Regions from separate parts of the Bacillus paramobilis genome, predicted to be linked through region 2. Evidence: riboswitches for the same ligand, from Rfam matches in the RefSeq annotation. Region 2 holds a riboswitch; the other holds the start of a gene.
The links. A riboswitch is a leader RNA that binds a small molecule or an ion and turns the genes downstream of it on or off. The one in region 2 is predicted to bind S-adenosylmethionine.

Region 1 (11,968 bases), 1.8 Mb from region 2:
GGGTAAAAAACTCGTTGATTTTGTTGGAAAGTAGAAATGGAATGGCCCCTTTTATAACAGAAATGTCCCAGTCCCACCATGCGAGATTTTCTAGTTTTTCAATGATTTCCTGCGGGAAACGATATCGAACAAATTTTGCAGGATTACCAGCTACAATTGCATATGGTGGTACATTTTTTGTAACGACACTCTTTGCACCAATAATGGCACCGTTACCAATAGTAACGCCAGATAAAATGCAGGATTGATAACCAATCCATACATCGTTGCCGACTACGATATCACCTTTTGAAGAAGGGTGACCAGTAATATGTGCTCCTTCATCAAAAAGTGCATTAAATGGGTAAGTCGTTATCCAGTCTGCACGATGTTCACCGCCGAGTATGAACACGACTTCTTCTCCTAATGAACAAAACTTACCTATTTTTAAGTTTGTTTCATCGTTCCAAGAAAAAATAGTTGGCCCTACTTTACTATAAGTATAATCACCAATATCATATTTATTATATTCAGGTTTTTGATTTAAATATAACATAACAAATTTAGCATCCTCTCTAAAGCACGTAATAGATATGGAACATTATATGCAATTTGGAGTCAGTCGAACTGTGTTATATGAATTGGTAATGCGCAAATAAAGTAGTAGGTGTAACGAATAAAAGAGGAGTGGAATGAATGATATACAAAATGGGATTATATAATAAACCTTTTCAGTCAATTCAATCAGGAAAAAAAGTATATGAAGTACGTTTATACGATCAAAAACGTCAGCCTATAAAACAAGGAGATCATATTGTATTTACGAACCTTACGACAGCAGCAACGATGACTGTTAAAGTAACGGAAATAAAACGATACGAAAACTTTAAAGCAATGTACGAACAAATTGATAAAAAATTATTGGATTGTGAAAATGATAGTTTAGAGGAAATGCTAGAAAGTACATACAAAATATATACGAAAGAACAAGAAAAAAAGTGGGGAACAGTTGCGATTGGTATTGAGGTAATAAAATGATAAGAAATCGCGGCGCGGCTATCATTTTGCAGGAAGGGAAAATTGCTCTTATAAAACGTATTCGAGAAGATGAAGTGTACTATGTTTTTCCTGGCGGAGGAATTGAGGAGGATGAAACAGCTGAAGAGGCAACGAAGCGAGAGGTTTATGAAGAATTAGGAGTACATATAGAAGTGGAGCAACTTATTGCAAAGGTGGAATATAAGGGTACGGAGTATTATTTTAATGCCCATATTACTGATGGGATTTTCGGAAGTGGTAAAGCGGAGGAATTCGAGCTGAAAGATAGAGGAATTTATATTCCGTTGTGGTTGCCGATACACGAGTTGGAAAAATTGAATATAAAACCATATGAAGTGGTCGGAAGTATATTCAATCATTATAAAAAGTAAGGTCTGACAACATACAAAAAAAACCATTGACATAGCCTTCTGATTTAAGTATTGTATTCGAGTATGTTTATAATCAGGAGGTTTATATGAGCAATCAAACAACTACACATCATGTGAAAATGACAACAGCGGATCCATCTGGAATTGGCCTATTTGGATTAGCGATGGTAACACTTGTAGCATCATCTCAAAAGCTAGGCTTAACAGATGGCGTTTCTCTTGTATTACCATGGGCAATCTTTTTAGGAGGATTTGCACAAATCTTTGCGTGCATTCACGATGCAAAGCATAACAATACATTCGGTACAACAGCATTCGGTGCATACGGTCTATTTTGGTTAGGTGTTGGAATGACTTGGTTAATTCAACTTGGAGTATTTGGCGAAAAATTAGCACAAGCTGCAGATTCAAAACAGCTTGGTGTAGCCTTTATCGGATATTTGATTTTCACAATCTTTATGACAATTGGTGCAATGGAAACACATAAAGTATTATTTATGATTTTCGTCCTTATTGATTTCTTATTTATTGGTCTTTCATTAAGTACTTTAGGTGTTATGCCGCATGCAATGCATAATTTAGCAGCGTATTCTGAACTATGTATTTCATTATTATCTTTCTATGGTTCAGCAGCAGCAGTGTTAAATACACACTTCGGAAAAGTTGTTTTACCAGTTGGAAAGCCATTTGGTATTTTTAAAAAGTAATAAAAAAGCACAGATGATTGTATAGTCATCTGTGCTTTTTTGTATGAAGGAAACGGAAATAATAAAAAATATAATTGAAATTGATTCTCATTATTAATATAATGAGAATGAGAATCACTTATTGTAAGAGGGGGATGCCGAAGTGGCGAAAATTTTAATAGCTTATGCAAGTATGTCAGGAAATACAGAGAGTATTGCTGATTTAATTAAAGTTAGTTTAGATGCTTTTGATCATGAAGTAGTATTACAAGAAATGGAAGGCATGGATGCTGAAGAATTATTAGTCTATGATGGAATCATTTTAGGATCTTATACGTGGGGCGATGGTGAACTACCATTTGAAGCGGAAGATTTCCATGATGACTTAGATAATATAGATTTATCAGGGAAAAAAGTAGCGGTATTCGGATCAGGAGATACGGCGTATGAACTGTTTTGTGAAGCGGTAACGATATTTGAAGAGAAACTTGTAGAACGTGGTGCAGAGCTTGTACAAGAAGGGTTGAAAATTGAATTAGCTCCAGAAGATGAAGAGGATGTTGAAAAATGCAGTAATTTTGCAATTGCATTTGCTGAGAAGTTCTAAGAATGGGAGTGTCAACGTGGAGAAGATGTTAAGTGCGACCGCTATTACAAAATTAAGAGATGGAAAACTTATGTTAGCTACTACATATAATGGCTTGTTTATTGAACAAGACGGAGAATGGAAACAAATTTTAAATGGTTTTCAAAAACGAATTAGGGATTTACATAGCGAAGATAATGTAGTGTATGGTGTAGGGGACGAAGGGATTTTTATTCGAAGTATGAATGGTGGAGGAAACTGGACGGTGCAGCGTTTTCCAACAAAAGCAACGAGTTGGAATGTGTGTAGTAATGTACAAGGAACTGTCATTGCTCATGGAGATAAAACATTGTATCATTCGAATGATTTTGGTTCGACATGGGAAACCATTCATCCATTTCTTGAGTATGGTGGCGAGGCACCATCTATTCGATCGTTATTTTTATATAAACATTACTTATTTATCGGTACGAAAATACATGCTAAATATGGTGGTGTTTGGCTCTTTAATTTAGAGACACGTAAATTAAAGAGGATTAAAATCGTGATGAATCAGATGATCTCAGCGTTGACTTTACACAATTCTTATATAGTAGCAGCCAGTGGATCGTGCAAGGGGATTAGCGGGAATATTTCTTTTTGTAAAATAGATGAAAGTATTGAGAGTGAAAAAACATATTGGCACACATGTCAAAGTGAGCAGAAAGCAAGTAGCTATTTAGCCTTAAGTGTAGATCAACATGTGCTATATACAACGTCAACGCAAAATAAGGCGGGGATTAGTACGGTTTGTCGTGTACTTCTAGAAGAAGGACTTGTTACAGTATGTGACTCAGTTAAAGGGCATGGCTGGCGCATTGTTAACCAAAAAGAGGGCTATGTTGTAGCTGGATCGGGTGAATCAAAAGCGATGCAGTGGAAGAAAAAAATTATATAACAAAAAAACTTTGCTTTTATTATAGTGATATGATATATTATATCTAAACCATTTTACTTTTAATAATATAGAGATTTAAATGAGCTGTAACTTCCGAGGAGGATAGCAATGTTAAATCTCCTCAGGGGTTGCAGTTTTTTAATGTCTGAAGTATTATTGTAAAGTGGTTGAAAATGAATATGTACATATAGGTACATTGTAGGAGGATTTTTTTCATGCAAAACGGTAAAGTAAAATGGTTTAACTCAGAAAAAGGTTTCGGTTTCATCGAAGTTGAAGGCGGAGAAGACGTATTCGTTCATTTCTCAGCTATCCAAGGCGACGGCTTCAAAACTTTAGAAGAAGGTCAAGAAGTTACTTTCGAAGTAGAACAAGGTAACCGTGGACCTCAAGCTACAAACGTTAACAAGAAGTAATTATGGAAAAAAGAAGGGCTTGCCCTTCTTTTTTTTTGCATTTTTATTGAATAACCTCCTATGTACATATAATAATGAGATTAAATTTTCGTTTTTTAGACGAAGTATTTCATGCATAAAGTGAATGAATAAATAAATACTGAAAATAGAGTATGTGTGTGAAAAGGAATTTAGAAAGAGGTAAATAAATTGGAAAACGCTACACATTTTATTGTTTTCGATATAGAGAGAAATTTCAGGCCGTATAAATCAGAAGATCCATCGGAGATAGTTGATATCGGTGCTGTAAAAATAGAGGCAAGTACAATGAAGGTAATTGGAGAATTTTCGGAGTTAGTAAAGCCGAGTGCACGACTCACTCGGCATACGACAAAATTAACGGGAATCACAAAGAAAGATTTAATTGGTGTGGAGAAATTCCCTCAAATTATAGAGAAATTTATTCAGTTTATCGGAGAAGGCTCTATGTTTGTTTCATGGGGAAGAGAAGATTATCGTTTTCTATCTCATGATTGTACGCTACATGGTGTAGAATGCCCATGTATGGAAAAAGAGAGCAAATTTGATTTGCAGAAGTTTGTTTTCCAAGCGTATGAAGAACTATTTGAGCATACACCAAGTTTACAATTTGCAGTAGAACAACTCGGTTTAACTTGGGAAGGAAAGCAGCACCGAGCTTTAGCAGATGCTGAAAATACAGCGAATATACTTCTTAAAGTATATAGCGAGAGAGATATTCATAAACGGTACAAAAGACATGGTGAACTTGAACTTGTAGAGAACGGAAAACTAACAGAAAAAGCGAAAAAAAAGATGCGAAAATGGGTATTTAAAGAAATGAGAAAAAATACAGAGCGTCCTTTCGTTTGGAGTGCATTTGAAAGTAGTGACACGTGGGAAAATATAACGGAAAGATACTATATAAGCGAATCTACAATAGAACTATTGAAAAAGCATTTTCCTGCGGCGGTTAGAAAGGCGGAAAGGCAGATTAAGCATTTGGCTGAGATGGAGAAAGTAGTAGAAGAAAGTTAGTGCTATAATCTATTTTATTCATATGTACAACTAAACTCCAGGATTAAGTCGCTGAGGTTTAGTTGGAAAATTTCCGGCTTGTCTCGTATTAGTAATGGAATATTTTATTTTTGTTAGTACGAATGTACATATTATTTGTTTTCTGAGAAAGATAATTGAGAGTAGTGTGAGAAATAGAACAAAAAAGAAGAGAAGGTTACGCAGAGGATTCATTATTTAGGGAGAGATAATGTGAATTTCCAGTTTGAAATATAATAGGAATAGCATTGTTTACATTGTTCGAATTAACGAGTTAATATTCATTTTGTGAAAACGGAATATTTAATCTGTTTTCTACAGTACGTAAACGTTGGTTTAAACGGTTCAGTCGGCGGGTGTGTCGCTCAACTGTATTTTCTAATTGGTGAACTCTTTCATTTAAGTTATTCACTTGAAAGTTTAACTTATTTATTTTTTGTTCAAGTTCATATATTCTTCTTTCTGATGAATTGTAACACCCCATATATATCCTCCATTCTATTAAAGTAAGTTTAATCTGTAGTAGTATATGTATAAATGAAAGGAAAGGTAACTTAATTTAGAAGACTTGGAAAATGCTTAATATATCTTTAAATCATGGTGTATGACCGATTAAAATTGAAGAATAAGATAAGAGCTTTATACAAGGGAGGTGTGATAGTGATAGATTTGGATATCAAAGACGTCAACGTACAGATGGAATTAAATGGCGTCTTTTGGAATGAGGATGGGATTGCTGAAATGACCGTGACTACAAAAGAAGAGCATTCTCTTCTTCTTCGTCTAGTAGTTGACTTAGAAAGCAAAACTATTAGGGCGACGAGTGCCGAAATAGTGAATGGATTCTGCCCTCTGTGCAAACAGAAAAGGGACGAATGTAGTGAACTGAATGACTTACAAAACAAAATGGATATTTTAGAAGAAGCTTACGATTGGGTGAGAGAGCATCCAGAATATCGTTTTCTATTATCTTTTTACGAGTATAATAAATTTGAGGTAGTGAAGTGAAATTTTCATTTTACCAATATACATAGTGACTACTCTAATGGAAATACAATTGTACAACAAGAAACGAATCTACTGGATCCTGTGACAAATGTCATCTTGGATTAAAAATAAACATATTTTTTTATATAACTGTCAACTATATTCCAAATAAAAGAGCGCTTATTAACAGCGCTCAGTAAAAATAATTACATGGAAGGATTTATTCAACTCCGTTCGGATCATAAGAATACTGCTGCTTATTCTCAATCCGCTCAATCACATCTTGCAATTCATCTGGCTTCAGAAATTCAATTGGAGAGAAGCCTTTCTCAAACGTAAGTGTATCAGCTTCAATCATTAATACGTATCGGTCATTTACCTTTGCGATATGTATTTGATCCCCGAAATCAGCAAGCAGGGCCTTTACAGAGATATGGTCTGCTTTTAGCTTTAATTCCACTTCAGGAGCGTGCTCGACGATTTGAGCGGTAGCTTCCATTACTTCTTCAGTTGAAAATTGTTCCATAATTTCGCGTTTCGGACTGGCAGCCCATACTTCCATTGCTTGGTCGAATTGTTCGCGTTCTTCCGTACCTTCTTCAAATACATCTTCAATTTGGTCGTATACCATGTCCATTACTTGTGTTTTCATAATTTCAGGCATAGAGCGTTCGTACTCGACGAATTTTAAGAAGTCTTCAAAGTAACGGGCGTGTGATGCTTGGTGAATTTTTAATTCGCCCACTTCGACCATACCTTCTTCAGGCATGTACGGATATTGGATAGATTTCATGTTTTTTGTTGTGATGGCCATTTCAACGTTACGGATTAGTGTAGATTCATCTGAAATTGAAGCAACTTTCGGTTCGAAGTCACATTTCATAACGAAAACGAATGGATCATCAAAGTATTTGCGCAGTTTTGCTTGCGCAATTAAAAATACACCACCGCGTACAGCACTTGTGTCAAGATATGTATAAACGAGTGGTTCGCTCATATCTTTGAAGTTTTCCTTAGTTTCTGCGAAGCGAATGCGATTAAATAGGTTGTAATGAGGGTTTGAATCAAGTTCGTGCCCTTCTTCTACAATGAAGCGACCGATCTTTGTCGGAGCTTGTTCTGTTTTCGCATGACGTTCTACTTTTCGCTTTGAAATTTTTAATAATTCACCATTCAAAAATTCTTTTAAGGAGCTATCTTCATACTCTTCAGCGTCTAATGTTTGAAAATGTTTGTAGCGTTTATCAACAGCTTCACCTTTTCCTTCTACTTGTACAACATAAAAGGAAAGATAATTTATTTCGAAATCCATATTTATCACCTTGTTTCATTTCATTAACTCTTATCAGTATAGAGATGGAAAAAACTTTCGTCAATTTATATAAGGAAGGGGGGCCCCTTCCTTTATATATTTTTTATTTTCGAAATTAAAATCCGTCTTCTAATGCTGAAAATGGAATGTTTAGTCTATTTTCTATTGTACGTAAACGTTGGTTTAAGCGGTTTAATCTACGTGTATGACGCTCAACCGTGTTTTCTAATTGACGTACTCTTTGCTCAAGCTCATTTACTCGTCTTTCTAGTTGACGGTTTCCAGCACCAGGAAAAGAGATTGGAAGTTGGAATTGTCGAGTTTGATCATATGGATTAACTTGATCTGTTGGATCTATATATTGTTGGTATTGTGCTTGTAAATCATATTGAGGTTGATAAACATTTTGGTTATATGGATCGTATGGATTGTAGGGGTACATAAAAACATCCTCCATTTCTTTAAAATAGGTTAATTCACCATAATGTATGTGTAAAAGCGGAGTGTGGCACGGCAAATACCTATTTATGTTCACAGGATGTTTCTTTATAAATAAGAATATGGAGTTTTTACATTTGTATTCTGTTCGTTTTATGGTATATACTGGATAATGGGGAGAGGTTACGTAAAGGTTACAATTCTATCAAACTCAAACTTTTATGTAAATATGTATAGACATTTGGAAAAGAAAAGAGTAATTTATATAGAGTAAAAAATAACTTGTAACATTTTATAAATATATTGTAAAATGATTGTAACAAAACATACATAAAAATGAAATAATACATAAAAGTAATATTGGGAAAAAGGGGAGAGTCTATTGTTCCGTAAAGTAAAGGGTATATTAGTTGGGGTGTTATGTGTAGCTGTAGTGAGTGGCTGTGGTACAAAAGTCAGTGATGTTGCATTAGTAAGTGATATTGGTGGCCACACGGTAGAGGCTAAAGCAGAAGTACAGGATTCTATTAGTTTAGTAGATGGTCGCACAGGTACGGAAGTGAAAAAGCTAGATTTATCGAGTCTAGGCTATTTTGAAGACGAAGCGAAATTTAAAAAATCGGTAACGAAGGTTGCTAGCGAGGTTGGGAAAAGCGTTGACAAAAAGATGGTTCCTTCACGCGTAGCACCTGATGGAAGTTGGCAAGAAGGAAAACCTGCTTATGAGTTAATGGAAAAAGAATTAGTAGATAAATTATTAAACGTTGGTATGTGGGATTCTTCATATCAATTACCTATTGTTGAGAAAAAGCCTACTGCAACATTAAGTGATGCGCAAGGAAGTGGCACGGTAATTGGTAGATACGAAACGAATTTAGGTGGCTCAGCAGGTGGCCGTATTGAGAATATTCGTTTGTCAGCAGCGAGCATAAATGGAGTTGTATTAGCGAAAGGAGACCGTTTCTCTTTCAATGCATTAATAGGTGATACAACGCCAGATAAAGGATACCAATTAGGAAAAGAAATTGTAGATGGTAAATTAGTAGATGGCTACGGCGGTGGTGTTTGTCAAACATCATCAACTTTATACAATGCAGCAGATCAAGCTGGTTTGAAGATGGTAGAGAGAACAACGCATTCTAAAACGGTAGGATACGTTCCACAAGGAAGAGACGCTACAATTGCATATCCATACTTAGACTTAGTGTTTGAAAACACGAATGATGCACCTGTGAAACTTTATATGGGCATTCAGGGCGGAAAGTTAGTTGCTGAAGTACATAAAATGAGATAAGAATAATTAATCTATAAAAAAGCCATTATTTCTATTCTTAATAGAAATAATGGCTTTTTTTGTGCAATTTATCCAGTGTAAATTATATTCCTTAAGACTGGCTGAATGTGAGGAATAAGCTATTCGAAAAAGTATTGAATTTAATTCTTAGTTTTCCTATTGACATTATATATAATTAACTGTATTCTTCATATTAACAACTAAATAAATGGAAATATTTATTAGTTTTCTTATCAAGAGAGATGGAGGGACTGGCCCGATGAAATCTCAGCAACAGGCTACAAAAGTACTGTGCTAATTCCAGCAAACGTATAATGCGTTTGGAAGATGAGGGGAAATGGATTAACATTCAACTCTTCTTATATATGTAAGAAGAGTTTTTTGTTTAGAGAGGGGGGATAGAGTGAAGTTTGATGTAACGTATTTTTTAGAAAGTTTTCCGCAATTATTTAAGTATGTATACATAACTTTAGGGATTACTTTAGTTTCAATGATTATTTCTTTTGTTATAGGGATTGGCTTGGCGATTGTAACGAAGAACAAAACAAAATTTTTATATCCTATTGTAAGGGTGTATATTTCTTTCTTTAGAGGAACGCCGCTATTAGTTCAATTGTTTGTGTTGTATTTCGGATTACCACAAATCTTTCCGACATTTACAGTGCTTACAGCTATGCAAGCAACTTTAATTGGCCTAAGTTTAAATAATGCTGCTTATTTATCAGAAATTATTCGAGGTTCATTAAATGCTGTGGAATCGGGGCAAATGGATGCTTGTTTATCAGTTGGAATGACAAAGGCGCAAGCGATGCGACAAATTATTTTCCCGCAAGCTATTCGTGTAGCGGTACCGTCACTTGGAAATAATTTTGTCGGATTGTTAAAAGAATCTTCGTTATCTTTTGCTCTTGGGGTGGCTGAAATTTTAGCGCAAGCGAAAATGCTAGCGGCACAATCGTATCGTTATATGGAAAGTTATTTAGCGGTAGCAATAGTATATTGGATTATTACAATCGTAATTAGTTGGGGACAGAAAAAGTTAGAAAAGAAACTTGATGCACCGTATTTGTAACAGGAATGAGGTGATATGTGTGATTGAGATAAGTGATTTGTATAAATCTTACAAAAGTAATGAAGTATTAAAAGGAATCTCACTTACTGTAAATAAAGGAGAAGTGGTAGTCATTATTGGACCTTCTGGTTCAGGTAAATCGACATTATTAAGATGTTTAAATTTATTAGAACAACCAGAGGATGGAAGTATTAGAATTGAAGATTTAGAGATTCATGCGAAAAAACTTTATAAAAAAGAAATAATACAATTACGTCAAAAAACGGCTATGGTTTTTCAAAACTATAATTTATTTAAAAATAAAACAGCATTACAAAATATTACAACAGCATTAACGGTTGTACAGAAAAAAAGTGAAGAAGAGGCAAAGAGAATAGCGAGAGAAATATTAAAACAAGTAGGCTTAGCTGATAAAGAAAGTTTTTATCCAACAATGTTATCGGGAGGGCAACAGCAAAGGATAGGGATTGCTAGGGCAATGGCTTTAAATCCCGCGGTTTTATTGTTTGATGAACCGACTTCTGCACTTGACCCAGAATTGGTGAATGAGGTATTGCAAGTTATTAAAGACTTGGCAAGACAGCATATAACGATGGTTGTTGTTACACATGAAATGAATTTTGCAAAAGACGTGGCAGATCGCGTTATTTTTATGGCTGATGGAATTATTATAGAGCAGGGGACGCCGAAAGAGATTTTCCGAAACCCGCAAAATGAACGTACGAAAAAGTTTTTACGGCAATTAAATGCTTCTGAAGAAGGCAATCATTTCGTTATTTAGGAGGAAGAGCTATGAAAAAATCATCATTATTATTAACACTAGCATTAACAGTATCAGTTGGAGTTTTGTCTGCTTGTGGTTCGGATACAGCAAGTAAAAAGACAGATGAAAAAGTAGTGAAAGTTGGGACTTCTGCAGGGCGTAGTCCATTTATATTTAAAGAAGGCGAGAACGTAAAAGGTTTTGATGCTGAAATTATTGAAGCGGCTGCTAAAAAAGCTGGGTATAAAGTAGAATGGAATGTTTCTGATTTTGAGGGGTTATTCGGTTTATTAGATTCAGGTCGTATTGATACAATTGCAAATGAACTATCAGTCTCTCCGGAAAGGAAAAAGAAATATGATTTTTCAATTCCATACGTGTACTCAGGCTCTGTTTTTGCGGTGAAGAAGGATAACCATACAATCAAATCGTTAGAAGATCTAAAAGGTAAGACTGTAGGTGTTGGACTTGGTACAGCAGGAGAGCAGGAGTTAAAAGCACTAAATAAAAATAATGCTTTTACAATTAAGACATTCTCAGAAGATCCGACAGCCGAATTGAATGAAGTAGGACTTGGACGTGTCGATGCTTATTATAATGATAAAGTTCAAGTAGAAACGACAATTACAAAAGCAAAACTAGATAATGTTAAAGTCGGATTTGGTCCACTTGAATGGGGAGAGATTGCATTTCCATTTGCTAAAAAGAGCGAAAAGTTGGAAAATATAAATAAAGCGTTAAAAGAGTTAGAGCAAGATGGCACATTAAGTGAGATATCGAAAAAATGGCTAAAAGTTGATGCTACGAAAAAACAAAATTAAGGTGTATTCGTTGAATGGGGCTATCACCTATCAATTAATATAAAAAAATAAAGGGAACTAGAGAGGGAGTTATTCATGGTACAAATTCATCCGAAAACACGTATTGGTCATGTTGAATTTAAAGTGCAAGATTTAGAGCGCCAAATTGCTTTTTATGAGAATGTAGTAGGCTTAGAAGTAATTAAACAGGAGGC
Region 2 (11,968 bases):
ATATAGTTCCGACAACGATAGCAACAAACCAAGCTAATCCATACGCCATCAAGATGTATTGCCACTGCGGAATAAGATGTACGAAGTTTGTATTTAGGTTCTCTTTATCAATAACAAACCCTGTTAAAACCGGTAAATTCCATCCCGAGTATCCAAATACAAGCCCGGATAATCCGTAAGCAAATACACCTACAAGAAGCAGTATGAGTGAAATGAAAAATAACATCGTCACGTACTTACTAAGGAGTATTTTCCAGCGCCGAATCGGCCGCGTGAGCAACATTTTCATCGTTCCATCACTTCTTTCTCCTGAAACAATGTCAATAGCGACAATCATGACAAGAAGCGGAATAAACAATGTAATTCCTTGCTCAATAAACGCCCTTACAAAAGTTGGTGCGCCCGGTGCCATCGGGTTAATATCATGATCTAAATAATATTGTTGCTGCTCCACTCTTACCTTCAGCCAATCCCGCCATTCTTCTGGTAGTCTAGAATTGTTCAAGCGGTTTTGAGAATCAACAATTTGTTGTTGCAGCGAAACTTTCCAATCCGTTGTACCTAGCCTTTTTTGTGTCGTTTCTACTTCACGATACTGCGCATACACAAAAAGCGGGATTAAAATTGCTAAAATAAGCATGACAACAAAAATACGTTTCTTACGATAAATTTTCTCCGATTCATTTAAAACTAGATTCGCAAATTCACGCATGCTGCTCACCCCTTGTGAGTTCAATAAATAAATCTTCTAGCGTAAATACAAGCTCTTTAACACTATGCACATCTATCCCGTTTTCTACAAAATATTTATTCCAATTACTTATAGATGTGATATCCATGCGGCATAATAATCGATGACCTTCTATACTTACTTCTCTTACTTCCTCAGCATCTTCTAGCATATCTTTCGCCTTAGAAATTGGTGTAACAATCCATTCTACACGATCACTTGCTGTTTTAATTAACTCTTCAACCTTGGCAACTGTTATCATTTTTCCTTTATGAATAATCGCAACCCGATCGCATATCATTTGTACTTCGCTTAGCAAGTGACTTGAAATAAACACACTCATATTTTCTTCTTTCACAAGCTTATGTATAAATTCCCTAAGTTCTCTAATTCCAGCTGGGTCTAAACCATTTGTTGGCTCATCTAAAATGAGCAATTTTGGATTTCCAAGAAGCGCTTGCGCAATGCCAAGGCGCTGTTTCATACCAAGTGAGTACGTTTTTACTTTATCGTGAATTCTTTCATCTAAATGAACCATTTGAGCAATTTCAATAATACGTTCATCTGATATATCACCTAGCATACGGGCAAATTGTTTTAAATTTTCCCATCCCGTTAAATATGTATACAGTTCTGGGTTTTCAACGATACTCCCAATTTGACGCATCGCTTCTCTGAAATTTTCCTTAATAGAATAACCACCGATAGAAATTGTACCTTCTGTTTCTTTAATCAACCCAACTAACATTCGAATGGTAGTTGTTTTTCCGGCGCCATTCGGTCCTAGGAAGCCAAACACTTCTCCTTGTTTTACATCGAAGGAAATATTCTCTACAATAGTCTTCTTTCCAATTACCTTCTTCACGTCTCGTACAGAAAGTATCGTCGTCATTTTACCCCTCCTTGTTCTAGTTTTAATTTACTCGCAACATTTTGAACTAATCGGTCTGCCATATATGTATACCCTACTTCATTCGGATGGAAATGATCGGAGTATAATAAATCTTTCCCGCGGTTTTGGAATAAATCAAATGTCGGTGTAATATAAACATTTTTATCATTTAGCGCTAATTTTTCTAAAGATGCATTCCAGTCTACAACAATATTTGAAGACCCTTTTAAATCTTCCACATCTTCAAAAGGATTGTATAAACCAAGCCAAAAAATAGGGCTATCTGTATTTAACTTACGAATTCCCTCTATAATTTTCTTCGCTTCATTCTGGAATGTTTCTGTATCAGGACGGTATGTTTCCAAATCTATTTTTCCGAGCGATTCCCAACCTGGAAATAAATCATTTCCTCCTATCGTTAAAACGATTACATCTGCTTGCTTAATTGAATATTGAGCGCCACTACTCTCCATTTGTTTTAATAAGTCAGGCATTTTTGCACCACTAACAGCTAAGTTAGTTAAAGCAACCTTTTGCTTATAATCTTTTTGTAAATCTTCTTTCATCCGTCCAATATAGCCAATTCCTTCTTTATCACCAACACCGCGTGTTAATGAATCACCTAGACTAACGATTTGTAACGTTCCCGTTTTCTTTTTCTCTTTTGCCACTACATCGGTCTTTTTAATTAAATTTGAAGCTTTCGGATTTAACACATCATTTACACCTGAAACAAAGCCATATGCAAATAAACAGAAAGATGCAATTGTAATGAGTAGAATTACTTTTACTACTTTTGATCTCATATCAAAACCCCTTTTAGCCCTCATAGATTGTCCATAATTATACCAAACGCAATTTTGAAAAGCGATTTTCACACCTTATCTATTATGTTGTTTCCCTATGTACTAATTCTGACAATAACTCTACGTGCTTTACATCTATTTTCTCATCATTAATCTTTTCATATAATAATTCAAATGCCTTCACACCAACATTTTTACTACAATATGAAATCGTCGTAATGCCTAAAATATCTGCCACATCTTGATCATCACAACCGATAATCGTAATATCTTCTGGAATACGAATGCCTTGTTTTTTCGCTTCCGTTACCATTCCAGCTGCAATATGGTTGCAAGATACAAGAAATGCTGTTGGTTTTACTGACATATGGGCCCATTCCCTAATCACATTACGCCCATCTTCCACTGTAAAACAGCCTTTAAACTTCCAGGCCTCTATCGGTGTTACAGCAATCTGTTGAAGCGAATCCTCATATGCTTGTTTTCTTCTCTGACTATTAATGCTATTACTTCTCCCAATGCAATATCCAATATTTGTATGTCCGACATCTATTAAGCTCTTCATCCCGCGCGAAAAGACTTTATAGTAATCAATATGCACACTCGAAATGGAATTCGAGTCTATTTCTTCACACATAACAATTGGACCAAATTTCGTATATTCTTCAAGCTTTTCCTTACTATTCGCTCGAGAACATATAATAACCCCATCAAGCTTTTTCATTTTTAACATATTCAAAATTTCTAGTTCTCTTTCCTCACTATAATTCGTCTGACAAAGCATCATATTATAATTATTCTTTGCTGTTTCCTTTGATATTCCCTCGATAATAGCACTATAATATTGATCATTTACGTGCGGTAATAACACGCCAATGACATTCGTTTTTCCTTTCACTAAATGAATTGCATTCACATTTTGCGTATAATTTAACTCTTCTATAATTGCTAAAATTTCTTTTCGTTTCTGTTCATTCACATATGGATGATTATTCAGTACACGTGAAACAGTTGAAACAGATACCCCAGCAAGTTCAGCAATCTTTCTTATATTCGTCATCTCATTTTCCCCTTCTCTGCAAAAATTCTCCCTTGACCTGGTAAGCTTTCCACAATATATCCTTTCCTAGCAAATACATTTTGAAAGGATATACAACTATGCTTCGATTCAAATTAGAATATATATTTTTCATTGGCGGTCTACTCACTCTCGCCATCGGTATTAATATGATGACAACAATTACTTCCTTTGGACTTAGCCCTTATGATTCCTTCTTTATTGCACTATATCAAAATTTCGGGATAAGTATCGGTTTTTGGATTTTCATGATTAATTTTGCTTTTACTCTTATCGTACTCTTTTGGAATAAAAAACAAATTACGATCGGTACAATTGTAACGATGGTTCTTATTTCTCTTTTTGTTGATTGGATTGGTTCCATTACAACTATTATGGACGCTATCCGTTCTCTTCCAAAATATATAACACTTATTTGTGGAAATCTATTCGTTGGAGCTGGGATTGGTCTTTACGTCTCTACCAACCTTTGCGCAGCACCTCAGGAAGCTTTCGTTTTAACGGTTGCTGAGAAAAAGAAGTGGACATTTAGAAGAACAGAAATTTCGTTAGCGTTTTTATTTTTAACATTAAGCTTCCTATTAAATGGACCTATCTATTTTGGAACAATCATCTTATCTTTTACAACAGGCTGGATTATCCAAGCATTTATTCAAGTTGGTACGCAGATTTTAAATAGAAAAAAACCTATTAAGCAGGCCGCTTAATAGGTTTTTTATTAGAGGAGATGCTACTTTGCATCTCCTTCAATTCGGTAATTTGCTTTCAAACAATCTATTTCTTCATACCCTTGCAACGTATGTAGAATATAATCATAATCAGCAAGAGATGCACGATGCGTTACAATTACAATTTCAGCTTTTCCTTTCTCTTCAAGTGGCATTTGAATAATCTTTTCAAAGCTAACACCACGCTCAGAGAACAATGAAGTAATTTTTGCAAATACACCAATTTCATCTTTTACATGAAGTCTTAAAAATTTCTTCACAACAATTTCGTCTGGCTCTTTTAATACCTTTTTATACTGCGGGGATACCGCACTATTTCCGTTTACACCTAATCGAATATTTTGCATGACAGCTACTAAATCTGAAACGACAGCTGTCGCTGTTGGTAAACTTCCTGCACCTGGTCCATAAAACATCGTTTCTCCAACCGCTTCACCGTACACATATACAGCGTTATATTCGTTTTGTACGGCCGCAAGGGGATGTGTATTTGGAAGTAACGTTGGTTCAACTGTAACTTCTAATTTTTCACCATCTCGCTTCGCAAGACCAATTAATTTAATCGTGTAGCCTAAACTTTTACTGTATTCAATATCTTCTTCTGTAATAGAAGTAATTCCTTTTACTTTCACATCTCCAAGCTCTACATTTGTAGAGAAACCAAGGGTAGCCAAAATCGTCATTTTTCTTGCTGCATCTAAACCTTCCACATCTGATGTTGGATCTGCTTCTGCAAATCCAAGTTGTTGGGCTTCTTTTAACACGTCGTTATATGCTCTCCCTTCATCTGACATTTTCGTCAAAATAAAATTTGTCGTTCCATTTACAATTCCCATTACTTTCGTAATAAGATCTGAAGAAAGTCCTTCTACGATACTTCGTAAAATCGGGATCCCTCCGGCTACACTTGCTTCATAAAACAGGTCTGCTTTATTATCTTTTGCTACTGCCAAGAGTTCCGCCCCATGTAACGCCATTAAATCTTTATTGGCAGTTACAACATGCTTCCCACTTTGTAAAGCTTGCAAAATATATGCTTTTGCATCATCAATGCCACCCATCACTTCGATGACAACGTCAATATTTGGATTATCTAAAATTTCATTTGCATCTTGTGTTAATAGAGTAGAAGGTACCTCTACTTCTCTCTCTTTTTCAATATTTTGTACTAGTACTTTCGTTACTTTCACAGGACAACCTACTTGGTGTATGAGTCGCTCTTGATGATCTGTAATAATACGAACTACACCGCTACCAACTGTCCCAAGACCTAATAAGCCAACTTGAATTTCCTTCATAATACTGTCCACCCCTTAAAAATTGTGTTTAGATGAAATTATATGAGTAAAAAATCTGAAAAACAATGTTTTTTGAACATTCGGAAAAATATAAGTTAATCTTTACAAAGAAAACGTTGCCACGTGTTACACAATCTTTTTTTATAATACATAAGGGGTTTCTTGATACACGTAATAATTCAGCCAATTAGAGAATAATAGATTCCCATGACTTCTCCACCTTACAAGCGGTTTCTCATTTGGGTTATTATGCTTAAAATAATTTTTCGGCACATCAATATTTAACCCTTTGTCGCGGTCTCGTTCGTATTCTTCTTTTAACGTATCACAACTATATTCACTATGCCCGAGCGCAAACACTTGCCTTCCTTCTTGCCCAATAACAAGGTGAACACCCGCTTCCTCAGAGTTTGCTAATAATGTTAATTCTTTCACCTCTCTAATATCACTCTCTCTTACTTCTGTATGACGAGAATGCGGGGCAAAGAACAATTCATCAAACCCTTGTAATAATTTCACATGTTGCTCACGGACTTCATGTTCAAATACACCGAACATTTTTTCCTTAAGCGGATACTTTGGAACGCCATAATGATGATACAAACCAGCCTGTGCCCCCCAGCAAATATGAAGCGTAGATGTTACATTCTTTTTTGAATACTCCATAATATGTTTAAGCTCTTCCCAATAATCTACCTCTTCAAAAGAAAGAGTTTCAACTGGTGCTCCTGTAATAATAAGTCCATCAAATTTCTCATTCTCAATATCACGGAATGTTTTATAGAAACTCGTTAAATGGTCCTGTGCTACATTACGGGACAAATGTGATTCCATGTGAAGTAAATGAACATCTAATTGCAACGGTGTGTTGCCAATTAAACGAAGTAATTGCGCCTCTGTTTCTTGCTTTGTAGGCATTAAATTTAATATAGCAATTTTCAATGCCCGGATATCTTGTGTTTCTGCTCGCTCCTTCGTCATTACAAAAATATTTTCCTTCTGCAACACTTTGCGAGCCGGTAAATCTTTATCAATTATGATTGGCATGTTCTTTGCCTCCGACTAGCGCTGCTTCTAAATCTGCAATAATATCAGAAACATCTTCTATACCGACTGATAAACGAATTAAATCTGATGTAACGCCAGCTAAACGCTGATCTTCTGCACTTAATTGTCTATGCGTTGTGCTAGCAGGATGTATAACGCAAGTTCGTGCATCAGCTACATGCGTTACGAGAGTTGCTAGTTTTACATTTGCGATAAATTCTTTCGCTGCTTCTAGTCCTCCCTTAATGCCGAATGTTAAAACACCACTAGCACCTTTTTTCAAATACTTTTGTGCTAACGAGTAATTTTCATTGCTATCTAATCCCGGATAATTCACCCATTCAATACGTTCATGGTTAGCAAGCCACTTAGCAACTGCGAGGGCATTTTCACTATGACGCTCCATTCGTAAATGCAACGTTTCTAAGCCGATATTGCTAATATACGCATTGAATGGGCTCATACAGTTTCCGTAGTCTCTTAATAATTGAACACGCGCCTTCACAATATAAGCTGCTGCACCAAAATTTTGAACGTAACTTACGCCGTGATAACTTGGATCCGGTTCAACAAGTTCAGGATATTTCCCATTTGTCCAATCGAAGTTCCCTCCATCAATGACAATGCCGCCTAAAGAGCTTGCATGACCATCGATATATTTCGTCGTAGAATGAACGATAATATTTGCCCCGTGCTCGAATGCTTGGCATAAATAAGGAGTTGCTAATGTATTATCCACGATAAAAGGTACTTCTAACTCTTTCGCTGCATCTGAAAACTCTTTGAAATTTAAAACGTTCATTGCTGGATTTCCTAACGATTCTGCATAAACAAGTTTCGTCTTATCATTAGCAAGGGCCACAATTTCATCAGCAGTTAAATTCGGATTAAAGAACGTAACATCAATACCAAGCTTACGCAAACTCACTCCAAATAAATTAAACGTCCCGCCATAAACTGTGGAAGAACAAAGCAAGTGGTCTCCACTACTACAAATATTTAAAACAGCAAGCATAATAGCAGCCTGGCCAGAAGCCGTTGCAACAGCTCCTACACCACCCTCTAAATCCGCTAGCTTTTGCTCAAATGCAGCTAAAGTAGGATTTCCAATACGCGTGTATATATATCCTTCTGCCTCTAAGTTAAATAAGGCCGCTAAATCATCCGAAGTATCGTATTTATACGTTGTACTTTGATAAAGCGGTAAAACACGCGGTTCACCATTCTTTGGCGTATAGCCACCTTGCACACAAATTGTTCCTTTTCCCCATGATTCTCCCATCTCTCATTCTCCTTTCTTCTTATACAAAATAAAAAAACTGCTCCTTTCCTGAAAACAAGAAAGGAGCAGTTTGAAAACACGCTCTAAAGGCTCTTTCTTATCTTTCAGGATTATTACCTGCAGGATTTGGCACAATTCCGTTATACGGCTGTTGCCAAGGTTTCATCGGGCCTGTCCCTCCACCTTTTCTTGATAAGACTATGCAATTACCGTTGATTTTATAGCAATAATTTCCTAATGTCAATCAGTTTTTCTGAATGTTCTAAATTAACTACAAAGAATTTGACATGCATAACAAAAGAAATATATTCCATATCCATTTGAAAAAGACCTTTTAAAACCCACGATTACTATATAAAATTAAATACGTGGTTTAACCGTATAGATTTCAAATTCTCACGATACCTCAATATATTGAATAAACCAACCCCTCAAAAAGATACTATACATATTCATTTCACAGTAGCATATTTAATTCTTTCGACATTAACACTTACATAACGGAGGTATAACATGACAAACACAAAGGACATGCACTATATACTCGTCCTATACGGCATTCTTTTAGGCTCTATAGTAGGAGCAACAGTCTGGCTATTTTTAGTTACAATAAATATCGGCATTCACTTTATTTGGGGATACTTACCTACAATCTTCTCTTCTCCCCCGTATTACACTATTTGTGTAACAACTATCGGTGGTATTCTCGTTGGTTTAACCCAAAAATACTTCGGCACATATCCACGTCTTATGCCGGAAGTAATGGGTGAATATAAAAAAACAGGTAGAATTGAATACCGTTTTGTACATAAAGCTACTTTAACTGCAATTATCGTTTTAATATTTGGTGCTAGCTTAGGTCCCGAAGCAGCACTTGTTGGAATTATCGGTGGACTTTGTACATGGGTAGGGGATCGCTTTACATTCGCCTTAAAAGGAATGAATGAACTAACAGAGATTGGAATTGGCGCTACTTTAAGTGTAATTTTTAACGCGCCGCTATTCGGTTATTTAGCTCCAAATGAAAATGAGGGTGACCAAATTAACGAATTTTCCAAAGGAAAAAAAGCAATTGTATATTTAGCTACTACTTTCGCTGGTTTTTCCATTTATTTATTACTTAGTAAATTCGATAATCGCGGATCCTTTATCGTTGATTTCGGAAAAGGTTCTCTTTCTCTTAATGAATGGATTGCCTTTCTCCCACTTGCCAGTATTGGTGCTATAGTTGGATTCTTTTATTTCAAATTAGAGTTCACATTAGAGAAATTAATCCATCCCTTAAAAGAATACAAACTATCACTTGGTATTATCGGTGGTATTTTATTAGGAATTACAGGAACTTTCCTCCCGTACACGTTATTTTCAGGAGAACACCAATTAAAAGATTTAGTCGTGGAATGGACCCACTTATCCTTCTGGGTATTACTTCTTTCAGGAGTTTTAAAATTATGTATTACTGCCGTTTGTTTAAATACAGGTTGGCGCGGTGGACACATTTTCCCAATTATATTTGCTGGATCTAGTATCGGATATGCTATAGCGTCCATTATCCCTATAGATCCAATTGCTTCGGTAGCCATCGTCACAACAGCAATTTCAAGCTATGCATTAAGAAAACCAATTGCAATAACATTACTATTACTCATGTTTTTCCCGCTCAATTTACTATTACCGATGCTTGGAGCGGCAGCGATTGGTAATGCATTTCCACTTCCTAAAAATAACGAAGCTACAAGCTAATAAAAATAGGCAGTAGGGACAAAACTTCCACTGCCTATTTTTATTACACACGTTGCTTCAATAGTGCGTATAAATCTTCAAAATTTCCCACTTCATATGTCGGCACAATCCCGCTATCATTTAATTTCTTTTCTGGATTAAACCAACAAGTATCAATTCCGGCTACATATCCACCTTTCATATCAGCACTTAACGAATCTCCAATAATGAGCCCTTCTTCAGGAGCAAAATTAGGAATTCGTTCGAAAACATAATCAAAATACTCTTTCATCGGCTTTTGGAATCCTGTATCTTCTGAAACAAAAATATCTTGAAACAAGGCGTGTAATCCTGCATTACGTAAACGTTTATCTTGCGTCTTAGAAATACCGTTTGTCACTATATATAAATCATACTCACTGTGAATTCGATTTATAAATTCAAACGCACCTTGCATAAGTTGGTCTCCTTCTTCTAAGTAGCTACGATAATTATTTTCGAATAATATCCCATCTACTTCTTCCCCGTATTCTTTAAACAAAATTGAAAACCGTGTATTTACGACTTCATCACGGTTTATTTTACCTTCTTCAAAAGCATCCCAAAGACTTTTATTAATTTTTTTATACCGCCCTTGCACCTCACTAGTTAGAGGGATACCGTTCTCTTCAAACAGCATACGTAATGCCATTTTCTCCGCCTTCTGAAAATCTAACAATGTATCATCTACATCAAATAGCAGTGTTTTATATTTTTTCATAAACCCCTCACACTCTCTTTTCTACAAAAATAAATTTACATAAATCGTATCATTCTTTCTTGTAAAAATAATAGGAGATATCTCATACTAAACAGGAGGTGAAAATATGAAAGTCAGCAAAAATAGCGAAGAAATCTCTCATTACGTGCAAACTTACAACTTCCATACTCTTTTTTCTTTTGATGTCTTACCATATGCTGAACTACATTCCTTTCAAAAGAAAGAAAGGATATGTAATGAAGGCGTTGATGTTCCTTATCTTTATTACTTAATTTCCGGGAAAGCGAAAATATATATGAGTCACAAAAATGGGAGGATTTCCTTAATTAACTTTATTAAAGCACCTTCGTTCATTGGGGAATTAGGGTTAATCGGCGTAGAATCCGTTACGAAAACGGTGGAAGTGATTGAAGATTGTATTTGCTTGGCGCTCCCTCTTAAAGATTGTCAGCATCTTTTATTGCAAGATGCTATCTTTCTACAGAAACTATGCAAATTTATCGGCGAAAAAACAATTACCCGAACAGAAAGTTACGCCAAAAATAATAGTTATCCGTTCGAAAATCGATTAGCAGCATTTATTCTATTAACAGAACAGAATAACAGTTATATAGAAAAGCATACCGAGGCTTCGGAATATTTAAATGTCAGCTACCGCCACCTCTTATATGTATTAAACCATTTTTGTCAGCAAAATTACTTAAAAAAAGACGGAAGAACCTATTACATACAAGATCGAATCCAATTAGAAAAACTGGCTGACGAACTTAAAATATAAAAAAAGCAGCATTAACGTTTATATGTTAATGCTGCTTTTTTCGAGTGACGATTCTATTTTCAATTAAAATTTGCTTGCTACTTTAGCTGCTTCTTCAAGACCCGTTGTAATGATCTCTTCTGCTTTATCTGGGAATTGATTATGCCCTTCAATAACTACTGTTTCCATGTTTTTTGCACCGAAGAAGCCCATCATACTTGCTACATATTTAACAGCCATTTCTACTTCAGCTGCTGGACCTTCAGAATATACGCCACCGCGCGCGTTTAATAATGCAATCTTCTTATCTCCAATTAGACCAACTGGACCTTCTGGCGTATATTTAAACGTTTTGCCAGCACGGTTTAAATAATCAATATATGTGTGCAATACTGCTGGGATTGTTAAGTTCCATAATGGGAAACCGAAAACGACTTTATCAGCTTCTAAAAATTGATTTAAATACTTATCAGCAACTGCTACTGCTTTTGCTTCCTCTTCAGTTAAATCAAATCCTTTACCTGCTTTGAATGTACCATTAATCATATCTACGCCTACATATGGTAATTCTTCTTTATATAAATCAAGTTCTACTACTGTATCATTTGGATGTGCTTCTTTATAGTTTGCTAAAAATGCCTCGTATAATTTCACACTAACTGCTTGTTCCGCTGGGCGGTTGTTTGCTTTTACAAATAAAACTGTTGCCATTGTTTTTCCTCCTAGTACTCACTCTTCTGTTGTTATATGCTTTCAAAAAAGGTATCCCTTGTAATTGTTGTTTTGTTGCTTACAAACATATTTTATCTTTATATCAAGACAATTTCGTCCTCACATAGACGTATTTTTCCATAAAAAAAGTCCACCT

Region 1: linked by a shared signal. The riboswitch ahead of AABL52_RS09975 (amino acid ABC transporter permease) and the one ahead of AABL52_RS00505 (bifunctional O-acetylhomoserine aminocarboxypropyltransferase/cysteine synthase) in region 2 are both predicted to bind S-adenosylmethionine.

The regions. Positions count from the first base shown of each region.
Region 1 covers NZ_CP151108.1:1,923,559-1,935,526, forward strand. Annotated here, with positions in the region: gene AABL52_RS09910 (CatB-related O-acetyltransferase) at 1-535, opposite strand, end outside; gene AABL52_RS09915 (ASCH domain-containing protein) at 676-1,017, shown strand; gene AABL52_RS09920 (NUDIX hydrolase) at 1,014-1,409, shown strand; gene AABL52_RS09925 (acetate uptake transporter) at 1,496-2,116, shown strand; gene AABL52_RS09930 (flavodoxin) at 2,259-2,702, shown strand; gene AABL52_RS09935 (WD40/YVTN/BNR-like repeat-containing protein) at 2,719-3,618, shown strand; gene cspB (cold shock-like protein CspB) at 3,834-4,034, shown strand; gene AABL52_RS09945 (exonuclease) at 4,224-5,069, shown strand; partial or broken gene AABL52_RS27120 (hypothetical protein) at 5,362-5,484, opposite strand; gene AABL52_RS09955 (hypothetical protein) at 5,748-6,095, shown strand; gene AABL52_RS09960 (DUF3900 domain-containing protein) at 6,295-7,386, opposite strand; gene AABL52_RS09965 (hypothetical protein) at 7,502-7,843, opposite strand; gene AABL52_RS09970 (VanW family protein) at 8,207-9,118, shown strand; SAM riboswitch class I at 9,346-9,452, shown strand; gene AABL52_RS09975 (amino acid ABC transporter permease) at 9,522-10,190, shown strand; gene AABL52_RS09980 (amino acid ABC transporter ATP-binding protein) at 10,210-10,971, shown strand; gene AABL52_RS09985 (amino acid ABC transporter substrate-binding protein) at 10,983-11,774, shown strand; gene AABL52_RS09990 (VOC family protein) at 11,850-11,968, shown strand, end outside.
Region 2 covers NZ_CP151108.1:104,449-116,416, reverse strand. Annotated here, with positions in the region: gene AABL52_RS00540 (ABC transporter permease subunit) at 1-712, opposite strand, end outside; gene AABL52_RS00535 (ABC transporter ATP-binding protein) at 705-1,622, opposite strand; gene AABL52_RS00530 (GDSL-type esterase/lipase family protein) at 1,619-2,500, opposite strand; gene AABL52_RS00525 (LacI family DNA-binding transcriptional regulator) at 2,511-3,488, opposite strand; gene AABL52_RS00520 (YczE/YyaS/YitT family protein) at 3,587-4,213, shown strand; gene AABL52_RS00515 (homoserine dehydrogenase) at 4,237-5,532, opposite strand; gene metA (homoserine O-acetyltransferase MetA) at 5,674-6,579, opposite strand; gene AABL52_RS00505 (bifunctional O-acetylhomoserine aminocarboxypropyltransferase/cysteine synthase) at 6,563-7,861, opposite strand; SAM riboswitch class I at 7,956-8,060, opposite strand; gene AABL52_RS00500 (chloride channel protein) at 8,375-9,604, shown strand; gene AABL52_RS00495 (YjjG family noncanonical pyrimidine nucleotidase) at 9,648-10,343, opposite strand; gene AABL52_RS00490 (transcriptional regulator YeiL) at 10,450-11,121, shown strand; gene AABL52_RS00485 (FMN-dependent NADH-azoreductase) at 11,185-11,811, opposite strand.